4 regions of the Burkholderia pulmonis genome follow, and region 1 is predicted to be linked to each of the others. Evidence: riboswitches for the same ligand, from Rfam matches in the RefSeq annotation. Region 1 holds a riboswitch; each other region holds the start of a gene.

Region 1 (4,555 bases):
CTTCGCAGATCACCGCGACGTCGCGGCCGGCATCGAGGTGCGCGGCAACGATCTCGGCGGCCGTGTCGTAGAAATCGGCGATCACGGTCTCGTAGCAAAGCGGCGGCGGCAATGCCTCGGTCGTGACCGGATAGACGAGCGGCAACTGCGTCTGCGTGTCGAGCAGATGCGCTTCGACGATGCCGTACGCGTTGCCTTTCTTGCCCTTCGCGACGAAATACGCGACGACAGGCGCCGCCTGCAGCACGCGCAGCGCCTTGATCGTCATCAGTTCCGGATCGCCGGGACCGACGCCGACCCCGAACAACCGTCCGCGCGCGGTCGTCATTCGACCTCCGTCGCCAGCGCGTTGACCGCGGCGGCAGCCATCGCGCTGCCGCCGCGCCGGCCGAGCAGCGCGACGTACGGCACGCCGCGGCTGTCGGCGTCGAGCATCGCCTTCGATTCGGCCGCGCCGATGAAGCCGACCGGGAAACCGAGGATCAGGGCGGGACGCGGCGCGCCGGCGTCGATCATGTCGAGCAGGTGGAACAGCGCGGTCGGCGCATTGCCGATCACGACGACGCTGCCCGCGAGATGCGGACGCCACAGTTCGAGCGCGGCGGCCGAACGCGTGTTGCCGAGGTGTCGTGCGAGATCGGGCACTTCGGGCTCGCCGAGCGTGCAGATCACGCGGTTGGCCGCAGGCAGCCGCGCGCGCGTGATGCCTTCGGCGACCATCCGCGCATCGCACAGGATCGGTGCGCCGGCCGCGAGTGCCGTGCGGCCCGCCGTGCCGGCGCCGGCCGAGAAGCGCAGGTCGTACACGACGTCGATCATCCCGCACGCATGGATCACGCGCACCGCGAGTTTCTCGAGGTCGGGCGGAACCTGCGACAGGTCGGCCTCGGCGCGGATCGTCGCGAACGACTGGCGGTAGATTTCCTGCCCGTCGCGAATGTAGTCAAGCATCGGTGGTGTCCTGGCTGTGCCGTGCACCCGTCAAACGGGCCGCGGCCTGGTCAATCGTCAGATGGCGCGCGAGCGGGGCGCCGAGGCCCGCGGCCGCGTCGCGCCGGTAAAGGTCGTAATGCGCGGGCGCCACCGCGACGAGCGTGTGCGTCGCGGGGTGTGGCAGCGCGCAATGGCGTTCGCACCCGGTCAGGTGCACATCGACCGGCTGGCCGATGCGCTTGGCGAGCATAAGCGCGTCGTGCTTCGTATCGGCGCGCGCTTTCGCGCAGCCGGTGCTGCCGGCGCACGCGACGAGCATCGCGAGCGGGTCCGACGACGTGCAGACGAGGCCGAGTGACGCGAGTGCGTCGAGCGTCGCCGGTACGCGCGCATGCAGCACGCCGTGGAGAAACACGCCTTGCCACGGCGTCATCGACAGCGTGCCGTCGCCGTCGGTGTCGGCCAGCGCGGCAAGCCGTTCCAGTTGCATAGCGTCGAGCCGCCCGAGCACGAATTGCGCGCCGACGCTGCAGCGCGCCGCATCGAGCGACGCCCGCGCGCCGAAACGCAGTGCCGGGTCGGTGCGCACGCGTCGCCAGCCGGCGAGCGCGGGATCGGCCGTGAGAGGAAAGGGCAGGTAGTGCTGCGCGCGGTCGAGCAACGTGCGCTCGTCGCACGTCGCCAGCAACGCGCGCATCCGCGTGACATCGGCCGGCGCGAGATCGAGGAACGCGAGCAGCAATGCGCGGACCAGCGCGACACACGCTTCGGGCGACACGTCGACGGAAGCCGGCCGATCGCCGTGCGAGACCGGCGGGCAACCGGCCAGCCCGGCCGCGATGCGTACGACGCCGTCGTCGCGACGCCGCGCGGCCAGCCAGATGTCGTGCGGATGATCGAGCGCCGCGAGCGCTTCACCGCCGTCGAGCTGGATCGAGAATTTCGGCGACAGCTCGCCGCGGCGCGGCTCGCGCGCCAGCATGTCGAGCAGCGGCGCGGCCAGCGCGCGGCTGTCGACGAGGGCGGCGGGATCGTGCCCGGCGAGCGGGCTGAGCATGAGATTGCGGACGTCGTCGCTCGCGGCAAGCGCGGCCACGTCGGTGGTGGCGTCGACATGCGGGCCGAGCCCCGCGTCGAGCAACGCCTGCGTCAGCGCGTCGGTCGCGCCGTCGCGAATGCCGCGCAGCTGGAGATTCGCGCGATTGGTCGCGTCGATCGCGCCGGAGCCGCACGCATGCGCGGCCGCGGCGATCGCGCGTGCCTGCCGCGCGTCGAGCCTGCCGCCCGGCAGCTTGATCCGGCACAGCCCGCCGTCGGCAGCCGCGACCACGCGCACGAGCCCCGGGCAGGCCGACGGGCGCACGACGGGCGAGGCAGGAATCGAATCGGGGGCGGAACTCAACGGGATACCGGGACAGTGTCGCGCAGCGGCCAACGCATCGGTACACCCCGCCCGACGCCGACTGGCACGCACGCACTTTCAGGCCGGCAGGTCTCCTGGCTGACAGGTCGGCACCGGCTCCCGGCCTTCCCGGTGAAACCAGTGGCATGAGGGGGAGCTCGGCTCGCTGTCTACAGTTGCGGGGGCAGCCACAGCGGCGCGCGGCGCGCCCTGTGTTCCCTCTTCGGCCCCGAAGGGCACCGGCGAACGAACGGCCGTAGGATACCCGATTTCGGCCCCGGGCCGGCATCGGCGATTTGCGCTGCAACCGTGTCGCAGCATGGCTGTGGCGGCCTGCGCACGGCCGCGCGAATGGTACGATTGGCGGCTCGGCATTCGATCGGCGACAGGCCGGCAACCTCGATGATGAAACTCGGCAGGACGGAGCTGTTCGGCATGGGGATTGCACTGGCCTTGCTGGCCATCCCCGCATGGATGCTGCTGTCCAGCGTGCTGATTCCGTTTGCGTCGTCTGCGGAGTGGCCCAAGAATGTCGGGCTTGCCGGCCTCGGCGTGCCGATCGTGGCAGGCGGAACCTGGCTGTTCAGGCGGGGCGGCATGCGGCCGCTCGTGTGGCTGCTGCTCGGCTGGCTGCTGGTCGCATCGATTGCCGGCATGTATCTGACCTTGCTGAACGCTCTCGGCGGCATGCCGCGCGGCTGACATCGCTGCGGCCGTCCGCGTCCGGACAGGCAGTGTCGACGGCATTCAACGTATCAGCGCGCGGCGGCACGACGCCCGCGCATCGCAACACATGGCAGGGAATCGAACGATGGGGAAGGGTGCATGACGGCGTGGCTGACGGTAGTGGGTATCGGCGACGACGGTTACGCGGGGCTCGGACGCAGCGCGCGGCGCGCGCTGCTCGACGCGACGCTCGTGGTCGGCGCGAAACGGCATCTCGACATGCTGCCCGCACGGCTGCGTGCCGCGCGCGACGCATGGCCGTCGCCGTTCGACCTCGCGGGCGTGCTCGCGCGCCGCGGCTCGCCCGTGTGCGTGCTCGCCAGCGGCGACCCGATGCTGTTCGGCGTCGGCGCGACGCTCGCGCGCCAGTTGTCCCCCGACGAATGGCGCGTGCTGCCCGCACCGTCGTCGCTGTCGCTTGCGGCCGCGCGCCTCGGCTGGGCGCTGCAGGATGTCGGCGCGGTGTCGCTCGTCGGGCGTCCGCTCGCGACGCTCGCACGCCACCTGTTGCCGGGCCGGCGCCTGTTCGTGCTGAGCGCCGACGGCCGCACGCCGGCCGCCGTCGCGGCCGAACTCGCTGCCCGCGGCTTCGGGCCGACGCGCATCAGCGTGTTCGAACATCTGGGCGGCCCGCTCGAGCGGCGCATCGACGGCCTCGCACAGGACTGGCACGTCGACGAAACCGCCGCGCTCAATCTCGTCGCGCTCGACTGCCGGGCCGGCCCCGACGCACCGCGCCGCGCGCTCACGCCCGGCCTGCCCGACGATGCGTACCGCCACGACGGGCAGCTCACGAAGCGCGACTTGCGCGCGATGACGCTCGGGCGCCTCGCGCCCGCACCCGGCGAGCTGCTGTGGGACGTCGGCGCCGGCAGCGGCTCGATCGGCATCGAATGGATGCGGGCGCATCCGTCCTGCCAGGCGATCGCGATCGAAGCGCATGCGGAACGGCAGCGCTTCATCGAACACAACCGCGATGCGCTCGGCGTACCGGGCCTGCAACTGGTGGCCGGCCGTGCGCCCGATGCGCTCGCAGGGCTCGCCGCACCGGACGCGATCTTCATCGGCGGCGGGGCGACGGCATCCGGTGTGCTCGACACGTGCTGGGCGTCGCTGAAGCCCGGCGGCCGGCTCGTCGCGAACGCGGTCACGCTGCAAGGCGAAATGGCGCTCGCCGCGTGGCGCGACAGGCATGGCGGCACACTCACGCGCGTATCGCTCGCGCATGCGGAGCCGCTCGGGCGCTTCGACACGTGGCGCCAGCCGCTGCCGGTCACGCTGTACGAGGTGCGCAAGCCCGACGCGGCCGGCCCGGCCGAAACGGCCGGCGAGTCGAACCCGGCGAACCCGACGGACGCGTGATGCGCGACGAAACCCCCGAACAGCCCGCGCCGCTACGCTTCGGCTATACGACCGGCAGCTGCGCGACCGCGACGTCGCTCGCGGCGGCACGGTTGCTGCTCGAGGGCCACGCGGACGATGCAGTCGAGATCG
Region 2 (4,555 bases), 960 kb from region 1:
TTGTCGCGCAGGCCACGCCGGCAGCAGCGCATCGCGGCCGTTCTCGCGAATCAGCACGAGCGGATAGCCGAACGCATCGCTTGCACGCTCGGGCGTCAGCACGTCGTGCACGGGGCCGGCCCATGCGTGGCCGCGGCCATCGAGCAGCAACGCATGCGTCGCGAAACGCCGCGCGAGATTCAGGTCGTGGCACGAGAACAGCACCGTGCGCGGGCCCCCGTCGAGCCATGCGGCCAGCGCGGTCAGGCAATCGATCTGGTGATGCAGGTCGAGATGCGCGAGCGGTTCGTCGAGCAGCATCAGCGGCGCATCCTGGCACAGCGTCGCGGCCAGCGCGACGCGCTGCCGCTCGCCGCCCGACAGCGACAGCACGTCGCGCGACGCGAGCGCGGCCAGATCGAACGTCGCGAGCGCATCGCGCACGGCCTCACGGTCGCCGTCACGCTCCCAGCCCCAGCCGCCAAGATACGGAAAGCGGTTGAGCAGCACCGTGTCAAACACGGTCGCGCTGAACGCGTCGTGCAATTGCTGCGGCATCAGTGCGCGACGCTGCGCGAGTTGCTCGGGCCGCCATGCGGCTAGCGGCCGGCCGTCGATCTCGACCTGTCCGCCGGCCGGCGGCTGCAGCCCCGCGAGCGTCGCGAGCAATGTCGTCTTGCCCGCGCCGTTCGGCCCCGCGACACACCAGATCTCGCCGGGGCGGAACGCCTGCGTGAAGCGGTCGAGCAGCGTGCGTGCGCCGGCCTTCAGCGTCAGAGCGGCAGCCATGTAACGCATGTCGCCGGCAGCGGCATGCAACGCGTTGTCCGTCATCGCATCGGCCTCCTCAGCAACATCCACAGGAACACCGGTACGCCGATCAACGCGGTCATCACGCCGACCGGCAATTGCGCGGGCGCGATCGCGGTACGGGCGAGCAGGTCGGCCGCCATCACGCCACCGCCGCCCGCGAGCATCGCGGCCGGCAACAACATCCGCTGGTCGTTGCCGAACGCAAGCCGCAGCGCATGCGGCACGACGAGGCCGACGAAACCGATCGTGCCGGCGGTCGTCACTGCGGCCGCCGCGGCCAGCGACGCGACGAGATAGATCCGCACGCGCAGGCGCGCGACCGGCACGCCGAGCGCGAGCGCGGTCGCGTCGCCGCGCAACAGCACGTTCAGCTGCGGCGCGGCCGGCAGCGCGACGCATGCGGCCAGCAACAGCGCGCCCCACGCGAACCACGGCGCCGTCACGCCGTTCAGGTCGCCCGTCAGCCAGAAGATGATGCCGCGCAACCGCGCATCGGGCGCGAGCGACAACAGCAGCGTGACGAGTGCGCCCCACCCCGCCGCGATCACGACGCCCGTGAGCAGCAGCCGCGGCGACGCATCGCGCGAATCGCCGCGCCACAGCTCGCGGCGTGCAAGACCGAGCACGAGCGCGACCGAGACGAGCGAACCGGCGAACGCCGACGCGTCGACGAGCCACCACGCACCGCCCGCGATCATCGCCACGAACGCGAAGCCGGCTGCACCGCCGGACACGCCGAGCACGTACGGCTCCGCGAGCGGATTGCGCAGCAGCACCTGTAGCAGCGCACCGGCCAGCGCGAGCAGCGCGCCGCACGCGAAACCCGCGAGCGCGCGCGGCAGGCGCAGCGTCCGGACGATATCGGCGAACAGCGCATCGCCGCCATGCGGCACGAGCGACGCGAGCGCCTGCCACGGCGACATCGGCACGCTGCCGATCGACAGCGACGCGACGAACAGCAACGCGACGACGGTAGCCAGCGCGGCCCAGATCGCGGTGGCGCGTGCGGCGCTCATGCCGCGCGCAGCCGTGCGCATGACGCGCGGCGCGTCCGCTGGCGGTAGCCGGCCGGGCGCGACATCGGCGCCTGGCGGATGATTGGGGTCGGCATCGAAGAACATTCCGTCAAGCATTGCGCGCCCCGCTTCCCCGCAGGCCGCGCGTCACGAAGCCCGTGCGGGCTTCCCGTCTCGGCCGGTATCCGGGCTGGCGGCGGTCCGGCTCGCCTTCCCGCGCGTTTCACGCGCAGTGGCCCGCGCCCGCGTGCGACAGCTGCACGCAAAACGCGCCCGAGCCGGCCTGCGTCAACGAACGCGGCCGCTTACCGTTGCGGGGGCAGCGCAGGTTGACACGCTCCCGGAGCGTGCGCCCTGCTTCCCGTTTAACCGCGCGTGCCACGCGCGAGCACCGAGGCGGCGCCAGTTTAGGAGCCGGTCGCACAAGCGTCAAGGAAGCGCCCGAACCCGCGCATGAAGCACCGATTCACGGCAAGAAGCAGGGCAGTTACGACTGGAAACGTTACAGATGTCGGTTTGCGCGTTATTCCGCGCTAAAATGCTGGGTCTTTAGAGGACGCAGCAAATGCTCAACGAACTCGAAACCTTATCTCAAAATATTGGCCGTCTGATTTCGCTGAACAAGCGCTATCACTCGGAACGGCTCGCGCTCGAGGAGCAGGTCGCGCAATTGCGCGCGGAAGCGGACACGGTCCGCGCGGAACTCGCGGAACTGCGCGACGAACGCAATGCGCTCGCGGCCGAGCGTGACACGCTGTCGGCAAAGATCGACGACGCTCAGGTGAAACTGAACGCGATTCTCGAAAAGCTGCCGCGCTCGAAAAGCGCGGAGCAAGCCGACAACCAGCTCGACCTGCTGGATGCGCAGGCGCGTGCGGATGGCGATGACGCGGCCAGCCACGGAGAACATGCATGAGCACCAAGCAGATCGAAGTCTCGATCCTCGGTCAGCCCTATCGGCTCGCCTGTTCGGCCGAGACCGAAGCGGCGCTGCTCGAGGCAGTCGCGCGCGTCGACGCCGAAATGTCGAAAATCCGCTCGAACAGCTCGGTGCGCGGCACCGATCGCATTGCGGTGATGGCGGCGCTGTCGCTCGCATCGGAATTGCTGCGGCTGCAAACGAGCGTGCGACACGGTGAAGCATTTCCGGCGGAGGAAATCCGTCGTACAATGCATCAGATGAACGAACAGCTCGGCGCGGTGCTCGCACAGCACGAGACGCAGTAACGTTTTAATCGATGCGTCGATTCCCCTTGATCTCGGCGATCAACGGTGGTCAAATTGGCGCATCGAAGAATCACAGTTCAGTCAGCTTCCCTGCCTGGTTCGCCAAGGTCATATATTCCTTGAACCAATGCCATGTGCACGGTTGCGGAAATTTGTAGCACGGGCGCGCGCGTCACTCTGTCTGATGTACCCGAAGTGCTGCTAACTGCGACCAATTCTGAACCCCAGGTTCAGGATGCCGGCCTAGCGGCCAAGGCGGGGGCCTATCCAACGGCATCGGGCGAATCCCGATGCCGTTTTCTTTTGTAGCAGCCTCTTTCTGCGTCGATCACGATCCATGCAATACTGGCTGATGAAGTCCGAACCGGACGAAGCAAGCATCGACGATCTCGCCAACGCCCCGCAGCGCTCGCTGCCGTGGACCGGCGTGCGCAACTATCAGGCGCGCAATTTCATGCGCGACACGATGAAGATCGGCGACGGCGTGCTGTTCTATCACTCGAGCTGCCCCGAGCCGGGCATCGCGGGCCTCGCCGAAGTGTCGTCGACGCCCTACCCCGATCCCACGCAGTTCGATCCGAAAAGCCCCTATTACGACCCGAAATCGACGCAGGAAGCGCCGCGCTGGCTGCTCGTCGACGTGCGTTACGTGAAGAAGTCGCCGCTCGTGCCGCTCGCCGCGCTGCGCGACCACGACGAACTCGCCGACATGCGCGTGCTCGCGCGCGGCAACCGGCTGTCGATCACGCCCGTCACACGCGCCGAATGGCGGTTCATCACCGAAAAGCTGATGAAGTAGGCGTGCGCCAAAGGTCAAATCTGGTCAGCCTGTACCGCCGCGACGGAACTCGCGGCACTTTCGCGCAGCCTAAGCAACCGCTGTCGGCCGATCGGGCCGGCTGTCGTTTTTTTGTCGCGCGGTACGCCCGCGTCGTGCACGCGTGATCCGCGTGCACGCCCTCGCACAAGGAGTCCAACAATGACCAAGAAATCCGCACTCGCGCTGTCGCTCGCCCTCGCCGCCGCCGTTCCCGTCGCGCTGACGCTCGCGTCGCCCGCCGCGCACGCACAGACGGCGAATCCGCATTTTCCGGAGCCGGCCGGCGTGCTGTCGCTTTCGTCGCAGGCCAGTGCAGACGTGCCGCAGGACATCATCCACATCACGCTGTTCTACGAGCAGCAGGCCAAGGATCCGGGCAGCCTGACGGCGCAATTGAACCAGCGCGCCGACGCGGCCCTGTCGCAGGCGAAGGGCGTATCGGGCGTCACCGCACACACGGGCGCGTTCTCCGTGTATCCGAGCACCGATCGCGACGGGAAGATCTCCGCATGGCGCGGCCGTACCGAGGTGGCGCTCGAATCGCGCGATTTCGCCGCGGCGTCGAAGCTGGCAGGCCAGTTGTCGAACCTGATGCAGGTCGCGAACGTCGAGTTCTCGCTGTCGCCTGAAGCACAGCGCACGGCCGAACAGAAGCTCACGACCGAAGCGATCAAGTCGTTCCGCTCACGCGCGGATGAAG
Region 3 (4,555 bases), on a different replicon from region 1:
TGTCGGCGCCCGCGACGCAGGCGCCGGTGTTCCGGATCGTCAGAACGTGTAGCTGACCTTGCCGAACGCGGTGCGACCGAGCGTGTTGTAGCCGTACGCGGTCATGTACTGGCGATCGAACAGGTTCGACAGCGTGGCCGATACCGTCAGGTGCGAATTGATCCGGTATGACGCGCGCAGGTTCACGGTCAGGTACGACGGCAGGTACGTCGTGTTGGCCGGATCGTCGAACGTCGTGCCGCCGTAGTTCAGCGACGCGCCCGTGCTCAGCGCGTGCAGGTGCAGCTCGTCCCACGTGTGGTCGACGTTCAGGCTGACCGTCTGGCGCGGCCGGCGGTTGAGCCAGCTGTCGTTGGTCTCGTCCTGCGGATCGAGGAGGCCGATCGCGACGCTGACCGGCGTGTACTGGCCGATCGTCCCCTTGTACGACAGGTCGACGCCGCGAATATGCGCACGGCCGATGTTCATCGGCGAGAACGTTGCCGGGTTGTACGCGATCAGGTTGGAGACGCGCGTGTCGTAGATCGCGGCCGTGAACGTGCCGTACGACGTGTTCGCATCGAGCGCGGCCTCGACCGTGTTGCTGCGTTCCGGGCTGAGGTTCGGGTTGCCGTAGCCGGGGTAGTACAGGTCGTTGAAGGTCGGCAACCGGAACGCATTGCCGTACGACACGCGCGCCGTGTAGACCGGCGTGATCGCCCACGACAGCGCCGCGTTGCCGGTATTCACCGACTGTCCGGCGATGATTTCGTGACGGCCCGCGAGGAACATCGTCACGCTGCCGAGCGTGGCCGACTGATGCAGCGAGAACGCGGAATCGTTGCGCGTCGGCACGCCGCTCGGAATGTCGACCGGCAGGAAGGCCTGTTCGCGCGTGAAGTCGTACGCGAGCTTCGTTTCGCCGGACAGCGGCAGGCCGAACAGGTGGAACCCGTGTTCCTGGTGCGTCAGCGACGTCGACGTCGTGATGCGCTGCGAGTTGATCTGGTCGGTCGGGATGGTCGGATTGCTCGCATACAGGAACGCCCGATCGTTCGCATAACCGAACGACTGGTCGAACTGCGTATCCGGCGTGATGTCGAGATGGAACGCGATGCCGGTCGTCAACTGGTGATCGAGTTGACGATCCGCGCCGCCGAGGTTGTCGTAGGACAGGTCGGAGCGGTGATACAGCGCGAACGTCGAGACCGACCAGTTGTCGCGTGCGTAGCCGAGGCGCGCATCGAGATCCTGCGCGTGATACGGATTGCGGCCGTCTTCATGGCCGTACGCGTACGGTCGCGTCGCATCGATGCCGGCCGTGTTGTACGAGTGCAGGCCGAGCGAGTAGGTGAGGCCGCCGAGCGCCGCTAGCGGGCCGGTCGACGGCACGGTGCCCGACGTGCGCAGTTGCGTGTCGAACGTCTTGTTCGAGCCGCCGCCGAACGACACGGTGGTCTGGTTCGGCTGGCTGGAGGCGCGGCGCGTGAAGAGCTGCACGACGCCGCCCATCGCATTCGCGCCGAACGATGCGGCGGCTGGCCCGGAGATCACTTCGACGCGTTCGAACGCCTCGGTCGGCAGGTCGGCCCACGGCGCGATGCCGGTGGTCGACGAGCCGATCCGGATGCCGTCGATGAACACGGCGACCTGGCTGGCCGACGAGCCGCGAATGCTGACCGACGCGGACGTGCCGGGGCCGCCGTTCTGCGAGATGGTCACGCCGGGCAGCGTCGCGAGCGCCTGCGTGATGCTCGGGTCGCTCGGCGACAGCCGGTCGAGGTCGGTTCGGGTGAGGACCTGGGTCGTCGCATAGCGACCGTCGAACGATTCGGGCAGCCGACGCGTGTCGGTCACGGTGATCGTCGGCAGGTCGGCGCCGTCGGTTGCCTGCGACGGCGGTGCAGGCGCGGCGTCGCCGGCGGCGTGGGCGAGGGGCGCGAAAAGTGCGGTCGCGGCGGACGTGGCAAGGAGGTGTCGAATCTTCATGAGGCTGTCGTTGTTATCGGTCTGCGCGTGCGGCAATCGTGAGCAGGCAGTGCCGGTATCGTCATCGGTGGTCTATCGTGCGGCCGGGCCCGGCGGGCAGTCGCCGCGGGCGTCGCTGCGGCGCATGCCGGCAGACGCGATCGGTTCGGCGTGGCATGGGCGCGCGGGCGGGCCGTGCATGCCGGCGGCGTGCCGGCGCAACTCTTCCGGTGCGGAAGCGGATTCGGTAACGATGAACATCGGGCGGATCCTGAGGTCGGGCCGTCCATGCAACGGGCGACCGCCAACGGCGGTGCCGGGCGCATCGGGACACCCCGCCCGGTGCGGCTGCTTGGACCTCGGGTCGATGGCAGGTCTCCTGGCTCGCGGGTCGCCATCCGTGCGGGCCTTCCCGGTTTCCCAGTGGCATGCAGTGGCACGGATTCGCCGCTCACAGTTGCGGGGGCAGCCGCAGATTCGAGGCGTTGCCTCTCCTGCGTTCCCTTTTGATCCCGTCTCCGGGAACCATCAGCGCGCAAGGGTAATGGCGTGCGCTCGGGCGCGTCAATCGCCCGGTTGCGCGAGGATGCGAAAAAACGTCATTGGCGGGCAATCGCTTTCGAAATTCTGTCTTTTATGCGCCCGGGCCGCATTTCACGTCTGACGAAACCGGCTGGCCGGATGTCGCGCCAGTGCGCCGGAACCGGCTCGGCGCGATGCCCGTCCAGCGCACGAACGCGCGCCGGAATGCCTCTTCGCCGCCGAAGCCGAGATACGCGGCCACGCGTGTAATCGGCCAGTCCGTCTCGTGCAGGCAGTGTCGCGCCGAGTCGGCCAGGCACTGCTCGCGCAGCACGTGATAGCCGCTGCCTTCCGCCGCCAGCCGCCGCCGCAGCGTCGCCTCGCTGACGCCGAGCCACGCGGCCAGCTCCGCGAGTGCCGGCAGCGCCTGTTCGCGCGCAAGCGCCGCATCGAGAAAGCCGCGCACCTGCTGCGCCCAGGACACGACGGCCGGCGCCGCATCGATCAGACGAAACGGGAAATCGACGAGGAATGCGTCGAGTTCGCCCGGCTGGCGGATCACGCGGCAATCGAGCAGCGCCGCATCGAACGCGAAGCCGTAGGTCGAGCGGCCGACGTCGACCGGTGCGTTGAACAACCCGAGCAGCGGCATCGCGTCGTCACGGCGTGGATGGCCGAGCCACACGTCGGTCGGCCGCAGCGGCTGCCCGATCAGCCAGCCGAACAGCTGCAGATAGCAGAACAGCCCGGTCAGGTCGACGAGGCACGCAGCCGGGCTGCGCGTGCGGCGCAGCGAATCCATCCGGAACGTCGCGCGTCCTTCGCGCACCGCGAGCGACAGCCCGCCGGCGCGCGGCGTCAGCATCTCGCAGAAGTCGCGCGCGCAGCGGATCGCGTCGGCGAGCGTCGCGCAGCTCAGCAGGCAGCGGCACATCAGGTCGACTTCCTGCTTGCGCATCGGCGGATGGCCGTTGCCGCGCGCGACCTGCGCCTCGAGCCGCTCGATCGCGTCGCGGTACAGCGCGACGAAGCCGCCCGGCGCCGTCTCCGCTTGCGGTGGTTGTGCCGCGCGCTCGGCCGGCGGCGCGCCGCTGCGCGTGAGTTCGCTCAGCAGGCGTGCGCCGAGACCCGGCAGCACGCGTCCGCTCGCCGGCAATACACGCTGTTTCATGAGTCTCCCGATCTGATCGCTGCGACAGGGGCCGGTGAGCGGGCCGGTAGGGGTTCGTGAGCCGCGTCCACGCAAGAATGCTATCCACGCCGGCCGCCTTCGGCCTCGCCGGAACGGCGTAGGCCGGCCACCCATCCCGACCCGAACGACCACGGACGACACGCGAATGATCCAGATCGTAGACGAAATCACGCTCGCGCCCGAGCGCATTCCCGACGTGCTCGCGCTGCTGCGCGACCGCTACCTGCCGGGCCATGCGGCGCGCGGATTGACGGCGGCCGGCCGCCGGGTGTCGCCGCCCGTCGCGGTGCCGGGGCAGCCCAGCACGCTGTGGCTGACGTGGCAGGTCGACGATGCGCATGCCTATTACCGGATGCGCGCGTTGACCGACGGCGACGTGGTTGCGTTCTGGATGGCGGTCGACGGGCTCTGCGACGCGCGCCGCCGCCATGTGATGGCGGACGCCGATGCGCCGCTGCCCGCACTGACGGAGGTCGACCATGCGGCATGACACGGCCCAGGTATTCGCGTCGGCGGATCGCGACGCAGAGGCGGTCGAGCACGCATTGCGCGAGGCGGCGCAGGCGCTGCCGGGCGCGAAACGCGTGACGCTCGCGCGCAATCTGGAAGGCTGCTGGGGCGCGGGCGACTACACGCTCGACGTGCTGCGCGATGAACGGTCGCGCGATTCCCCAGTCGATTTCGCCGGTTTGGCGCATCTGCCGGGCATCGCCCGCATCGACGGTGCCGCATGCCGTGCGATCGGCGGCGGCCTGCGCGAGCCCGCGTTGCGCGACGGCATCTGGCGCACGCTGATGTTGCGCGTCCGTCCGCAGGCAAGCGCGGCACAGGTCGCCTCGCTCGAGCACGAACTGCTGCGCATGCCCGCGTTCATGCCGGGCATCCGCAACTGGC
Region 4 (4,555 bases), on a different replicon from region 1:
ATCACCGGCTTCGCGGCTACGCCCTGCGCCTGCGCTTCGGCCAGTTGCTGCAGCAGGCCCGACGGGTCGAGCGCGAAGTTCGTGTCCGCGTGGAATTCCGGGACGATGTAGTGATAGTTCGTGTCGAACCACTTCGTCATTTCACCGGCCGCGACACCGCCGCAGCATGCGGCGTGCGCTTCCGCCGACTGCGCCGAACGGCCGCGCGCGACGCGGAAATAGTTGTCGAGCGCATCGCCGTGGAAGTCCTGCACGCGCTTCGGCAGGTTGCCGAGCGTGAAGCTCATGTCGAGCACCTGGTCGTAGAACGCGAAGTCGCCGATCGGCGCGAGATCGAGATCACGCTGGTCGTTCCAGTGGCGCTGGCGCAGCTCGGCGCCGAGCGCCTTCAGTTCGTCGCGCGACGATTCGCCCTTCCAGTAGCGCTCGAGACCGAACTTGAGTTCGCGCTTTGCGCCGATGCGCGGAAAACCGAGGTTGTGTGTCGTCACCATGTGGCTGCCGTCCCGAGAGAAATTGGAGATCCGGCAACCATGATAGGGAGTTCAAACCATGAAATGAAATGGCATTATTTCATCCATGCATGAGAGTTGTTCATGCATCTATTGTGCGAGCGGGATCCATGCTGGAACGACTCCGTCTCGTCGTCATTCGTGAGGTCGAGCGCAAGGGTGCGCCGATCGCGGCCGCCAATGCGCTGCACCTCACGCAATCGGCACTCGGCCATACGTCCGGAAAATCGAGCAGCCGTTCGGCACGCCGATCCGGGACCGGGGAAGGCGGTGGCCTGCGGTTCATGCAGGGCGGGCAGCAGCGGCTGAAGCTGGAGAAACGGATGCGGGTCGTGCCGGTCAAGCGGGGAAGGAAAGAGATCGCGAAGCAGATCTCCCTCGGCATCCGCGACGCGGATGCATCGATCGACTATCTGGCCGCGGTCGTCGCGCTGGCGCGCGAAGCGATGTGGAGCGCGCCGCGCATGCTGCGCCGGGCGCGCCCCGTGGCGATGCGCGTCAGGCGGCGCGCATGCCGATGCGTTCGCCGCGCTCGACCCATGCGCCGAACAGCAGGCCGATCGTCGTCCACATGATCACCTGCATGCCGATCGCGGCGGCGCGGAACTTCCACAGCACGACGGCCGGGAACGCGGCCGGCACTTCGTTGATCGACGGCAGCCCGAGCTGCACGGCCGCGATGATCACGACGAACACGAGCCCCGCGACGATCGACGCATTCCATTGGCCGAGCTTCGCCAGCAGGTGGCGGCGCACGTTGACCGAGAACACCATCGTCGCGATCGAGATCGCGATCATCAGGAAGAACAGGCCCGTGCGATAGCCGATCGTGTCCGGGTCGCCCACCGACGGCGGATTGGCCGGGTACTTGATGTTCGGCACGATCACCAGCGCGATGAACGCCGCCAGCGCGAGCCAGGCCGCGAGCGGACGTGCCGGGAGGCGACTGCCTCGCCCGTACGCAAACGCGAAGACCAGCGAGAACAGCCCGCCGAATGCCGCGCCGTAGGTGACGACACCCGTCAGCAGCCCGAGGCCGGCCTGCGTGTGGCGGCTGACCAGTTCGGGCTCCGGTGCGTCGCCTTTGGCGGCATCGAGCTTTTCTTCGAAGGAGATTGCCTGATCGACTTGCGGTTCGCCGACGATTTTCGCGAAACCGAACGTGAGGAGACCTGCGGCGATGCCTGCGAGCATCCCGCGCATGAGCAGCTTTCCGACCATCTTGATCTCCGCGTCAGTGGCAGGGAAAGCCGAGCAGATGGCGGCCGTCGTGAACGAACTCGTGTACGTACATGCCCGGCACGAGCGACGTCGCGCCCTCTTCCGCGCCCACGAAATAAATCGCGAGCAGCAGGATCAGGCCGACGAAGATGGCCCACGGCAACAGTTCACGGACGGGAATGGGCGCCGGTACGACAGCCGGCTTCAGCACTGCTTCGCTCATGGATGCACCTCAGGGGAATCGCGCCCCGACAAATGTTGGATGGGTACGAAGGCAGGTCTGGCTTCCGGGATCATCGATTCCCCGGTTACAGTGGCGCGACCGCGCCGGAATTGCACCGGCTTCCGCGTTTCGTATCGGGCGAATTGTACGCGCGAACGTTCGCGTATTGAAGTGACCACACATGAACGATCGCGTCCCGCTCCGGATCACCCGACAACCGACATGACCCTGCACGCCACGCTGCGCCTGATCGCGCACGCATCGACCCGCGCGATGCGCAGCGGCACGTTTCCCGACGACGATCCGCTCGACACGCACGGGCTCGCCGAAGCCGCCGCGCTGCGCGCCCGATGGGCAGGCGCGCCCGGTTCGCTCGTGCTGTGCAGTCCTGCACGCTGTGCGCAGCAGACCGCCGATGCGCTCGGACTGCACGCCGGCATCGACGACGCGCTGCGCGACATCGATTACGGAACCTGGCGCGGCAAGCGGCTGCACGATCTCGCACGCGATCTGCCCGACGAACTGGCTGCGTGGATCGGCGATCCGACCGCGTCACCGCATCGCGGCGAATCGTTCGAGGCCGCCGCGCACCGCGTCGACGCATGGTTGGGTGCGCTGCCGCGCGGTCGCGACGTCGTTGCGATCACGCATGCGCCGATCGTCCGTGCGGTCATCGCGCACGTGCAGCGGATGGATCCCGGCGCTGCAATGCGTGTCGACGTCGCACCGCTGTCGTGCACGACGTTCGCCGCCTCGCCGGATGGCTGGACGTTGATCATGCCGGACGACGACCGGCGCGACACCGAAGCTTGAGCCGCCGTTGCGCTCACGATGTGAACGGGCGATACGCACCGGCGCTTCACATGCCGCCGGTCACCTTACATTGCTGTAAGACACACCGTTCGTCGTCCCGACTGTCATCAAACTGACTGCTGGCCGCAGCTAGGATCGGACGCGGTTCCCTCACGAGATGCCGTCATGAATCAACCTGCTTCGTCCACCCCGAACAATCCAGGCTCCATCGAACGCACCAAGCAGCTCGGCTATGCCGTCTTCCTGCTGGTGCTCGCGCTCGGCGCCGTCTATATCGCCACCCACCTGATCGACGATCTGTCGCCGGTCCGCGAAGGGGCGCTGTTTCCGTACCTGCTGCTCGGCGCGGCGTTGCTGATCGCGCTCGGCTTCGAATTCGTCAACGGCTTCCACGACACAGCGAATGCGGTCGCCACCGTGATCTATACGCACTCGCTGACGCCGAACGTCGCGGTGATCTGGTCGGGCATGTGGAACTTCCTCGGCGTGATGGTCTCGAGCGGCGCCGTCGCATTCGGCATCCTGCAATTGCTGCCGGTCGAGCTGATCCTGCAGGTCGGCAGCGGCTCGGGCTTCGCGATGGTCTTCGCGCTGCTGATCGCCGCGATCGTGTGGAACCTCGCGACCTGGTATTTCGGGTTGCCGTCGTCGAGCTCGCATACGCTGATCGGGTCGATCATCGGCGTGGGGCTGATGAACCAGCTGATGCACGGGGCATCCGGCACGAGCGGCGTCGACTGGGGCCAGGCGCTCGGCGTCGGCAAATCGCTGCTGTTCTCGCCGATCGTCGGCTTCCTGTGCGCGTCGCTGCTGCTGCTCGTGCTGAAGGCCGTCGTGCGGATTCCGGAGCTGTACAAGGAGCCGCCGAAGGATCAGCCGCCGCCGTTCTGGATTCGCTGCCTGCTGATCCTGACCTGCACGGGCGTGTCGTTCGCGCACGGTTCGAACGACGGGCAAAAAGGGATGGGCCTCATCATGCTGATCCTGATCGGCACGGTGCCGGCTGCGTACGCGCTGAACAAGGCCGTCACGCCGGCCGAATCGCAAACTTTCGTGGCGGTCGCAAACCAGGCAGCCGCGACGTTCGGGAAGTACACGAACGGCGTCGCACCGTCGGCAAACCCGCGCGCCGATGTCGAACACTACGTGCAGCGTCGTGAACTGACGCCCGCCGTGCTGCCGGCCGTGGCGCAACTGTCCACTTCGCTCGCGAACGCGGTCGGCGCGTCGGGCTCGATGGCGGCCGTGCCGCAGCGCGACGTCGACAACGTGCGCAACACGATGTATCTGGTGTCCGAAGCAATTCGCCTGATCGAGAAGTCGGGGCAACCCGCATTCGCCGCCGACGACAAGCTCGCGATCGACAACTATCGCAAGCAGCTCGACCATGCGACCAAGTTCATTCCCACGTGGGTGAAGGTCGCCGTCGCGATTGCGCTGGGCCTCGGCACGATGGTCGGCTGGAAGCGAATCGTCGTGACCGTCGGCGAAAAAATCGGCAAGCAGCATCTGACGTACGGACAGGGCGCATCGGCCGAACTCGTCGCGATGCTGACGATCGGTGCTGCGGACATGTACGGGCTGCCGGTGTCGACGACTCACGTGCTGTCGTCGGGTGTCGCGGGCACGATGGCGGCGAACGGGTCGGGCTTGCAATGGAGCACGGTACGCAGCCTCGTCCTCGCGTGGGTGCTGACGCTGCCGGCATCGATCGCGCTGGCGGCAGGGCTCTACTGGCTGTTCCGGACGCTGGCCTGATCGTGGACGCGCGGGTGGCCGGTGGAAG

What was found. A riboswitch is a leader RNA that binds a small molecule or an ion and turns the genes downstream of it on or off. The one in region 1 is predicted to bind cobalamin.
Region 2: it holds a riboswitch for cobalamin, as region 1 does, so the genes downstream of both, AC5LXK_RS13170 (FecCD family ABC transporter permease) here and cobG (precorrin-3B synthase) in region 1, are expected to answer to the same signal.
Region 3: it holds a riboswitch for cobalamin, as region 1 does, so the genes downstream of both, AC5LXK_RS23485 (TonB-dependent receptor domain-containing protein) here and cobG (precorrin-3B synthase) in region 1, are expected to answer to the same signal.
Region 4: it holds a riboswitch for cobalamin, as region 1 does, so the genes downstream of both, AC5LXK_RS18560 (CbtB domain-containing protein) here and cobG (precorrin-3B synthase) in region 1, are expected to answer to the same signal.

Annotation. Positions count from the first base shown of each region.
Region 1 is NZ_OZ480186.1:1,886,167-1,890,721, forward strand. Features, by position in the region: gene AC5LXK_RS08730 (precorrin-2 C(20)-methyltransferase) at 1-328, opposite strand, end outside; gene AC5LXK_RS08735 (precorrin-8X methylmutase) at 325-951, opposite strand; gene cobG (precorrin-3B synthase) at 944-2,296, opposite strand; cobalamin riboswitch at 2,404-2,594, opposite strand; gene AC5LXK_RS08745 (hypothetical protein) at 2,738-3,037, shown strand; gene cbiE (precorrin-6y C5,15-methyltransferase (decarboxylating) subunit CbiE) at 3,161-4,423, shown strand; gene AC5LXK_RS08755 (cobalt-precorrin-5B (C(1))-methyltransferase) at 4,423-4,555, shown strand, end outside.
Region 2 is NZ_OZ480186.1:2,843,827-2,848,381, forward strand. Features, by position in the region: gene AC5LXK_RS13165 (ABC transporter ATP-binding protein) at 1-813, opposite strand, end outside; gene AC5LXK_RS13170 (FecCD family ABC transporter permease) at 810-1,808, opposite strand; cobalamin riboswitch at 1,968-2,219, opposite strand; gene AC5LXK_RS13175 (ATPase) at 2,374-2,724, shown strand; gene AC5LXK_RS13180 (cell division protein ZapA) at 2,721-3,035, shown strand; RNA gene ssrS (6S RNA) at 3,120-3,301, shown strand; gene AC5LXK_RS13190 (EVE domain-containing protein) at 3,373-3,834, shown strand; gene AC5LXK_RS13195 (SIMPL domain-containing protein) at 4,015-4,555, shown strand, end outside.
Region 3 is NZ_OZ480187.1:1,499,004-1,503,558, forward strand. Features, by position in the region: gene AC5LXK_RS23485 (TonB-dependent receptor domain-containing protein) at 40-1,968, opposite strand; cobalamin riboswitch at 2,300-2,492, opposite strand; gene AC5LXK_RS23490 (AraC family transcriptional regulator) at 2,582-3,640, opposite strand; gene AC5LXK_RS23495 (hypothetical protein) at 3,807-4,151, shown strand; gene AC5LXK_RS23500 (Dabb family protein) at 4,141-4,555, shown strand, end outside.
Region 4 is NZ_OZ480187.1:379,613-384,167, reverse strand. Features, by position in the region: gene metE (5-methyltetrahydropteroyltriglutamate--homocysteine S-methyltransferase) at 1-494, opposite strand, end outside; gene AC5LXK_RS18570 (hypothetical protein) at 623-1,087, shown strand; gene AC5LXK_RS18565 (CbtA family protein) at 1,011-1,733, opposite strand; gene AC5LXK_RS18560 (CbtB domain-containing protein) at 1,747-1,956, opposite strand; cobalamin riboswitch at 1,990-2,128, opposite strand; gene AC5LXK_RS18555 (histidine phosphatase family protein) at 2,179-2,769, shown strand; gene AC5LXK_RS18550 (inorganic phosphate transporter) at 2,935-4,527, shown strand.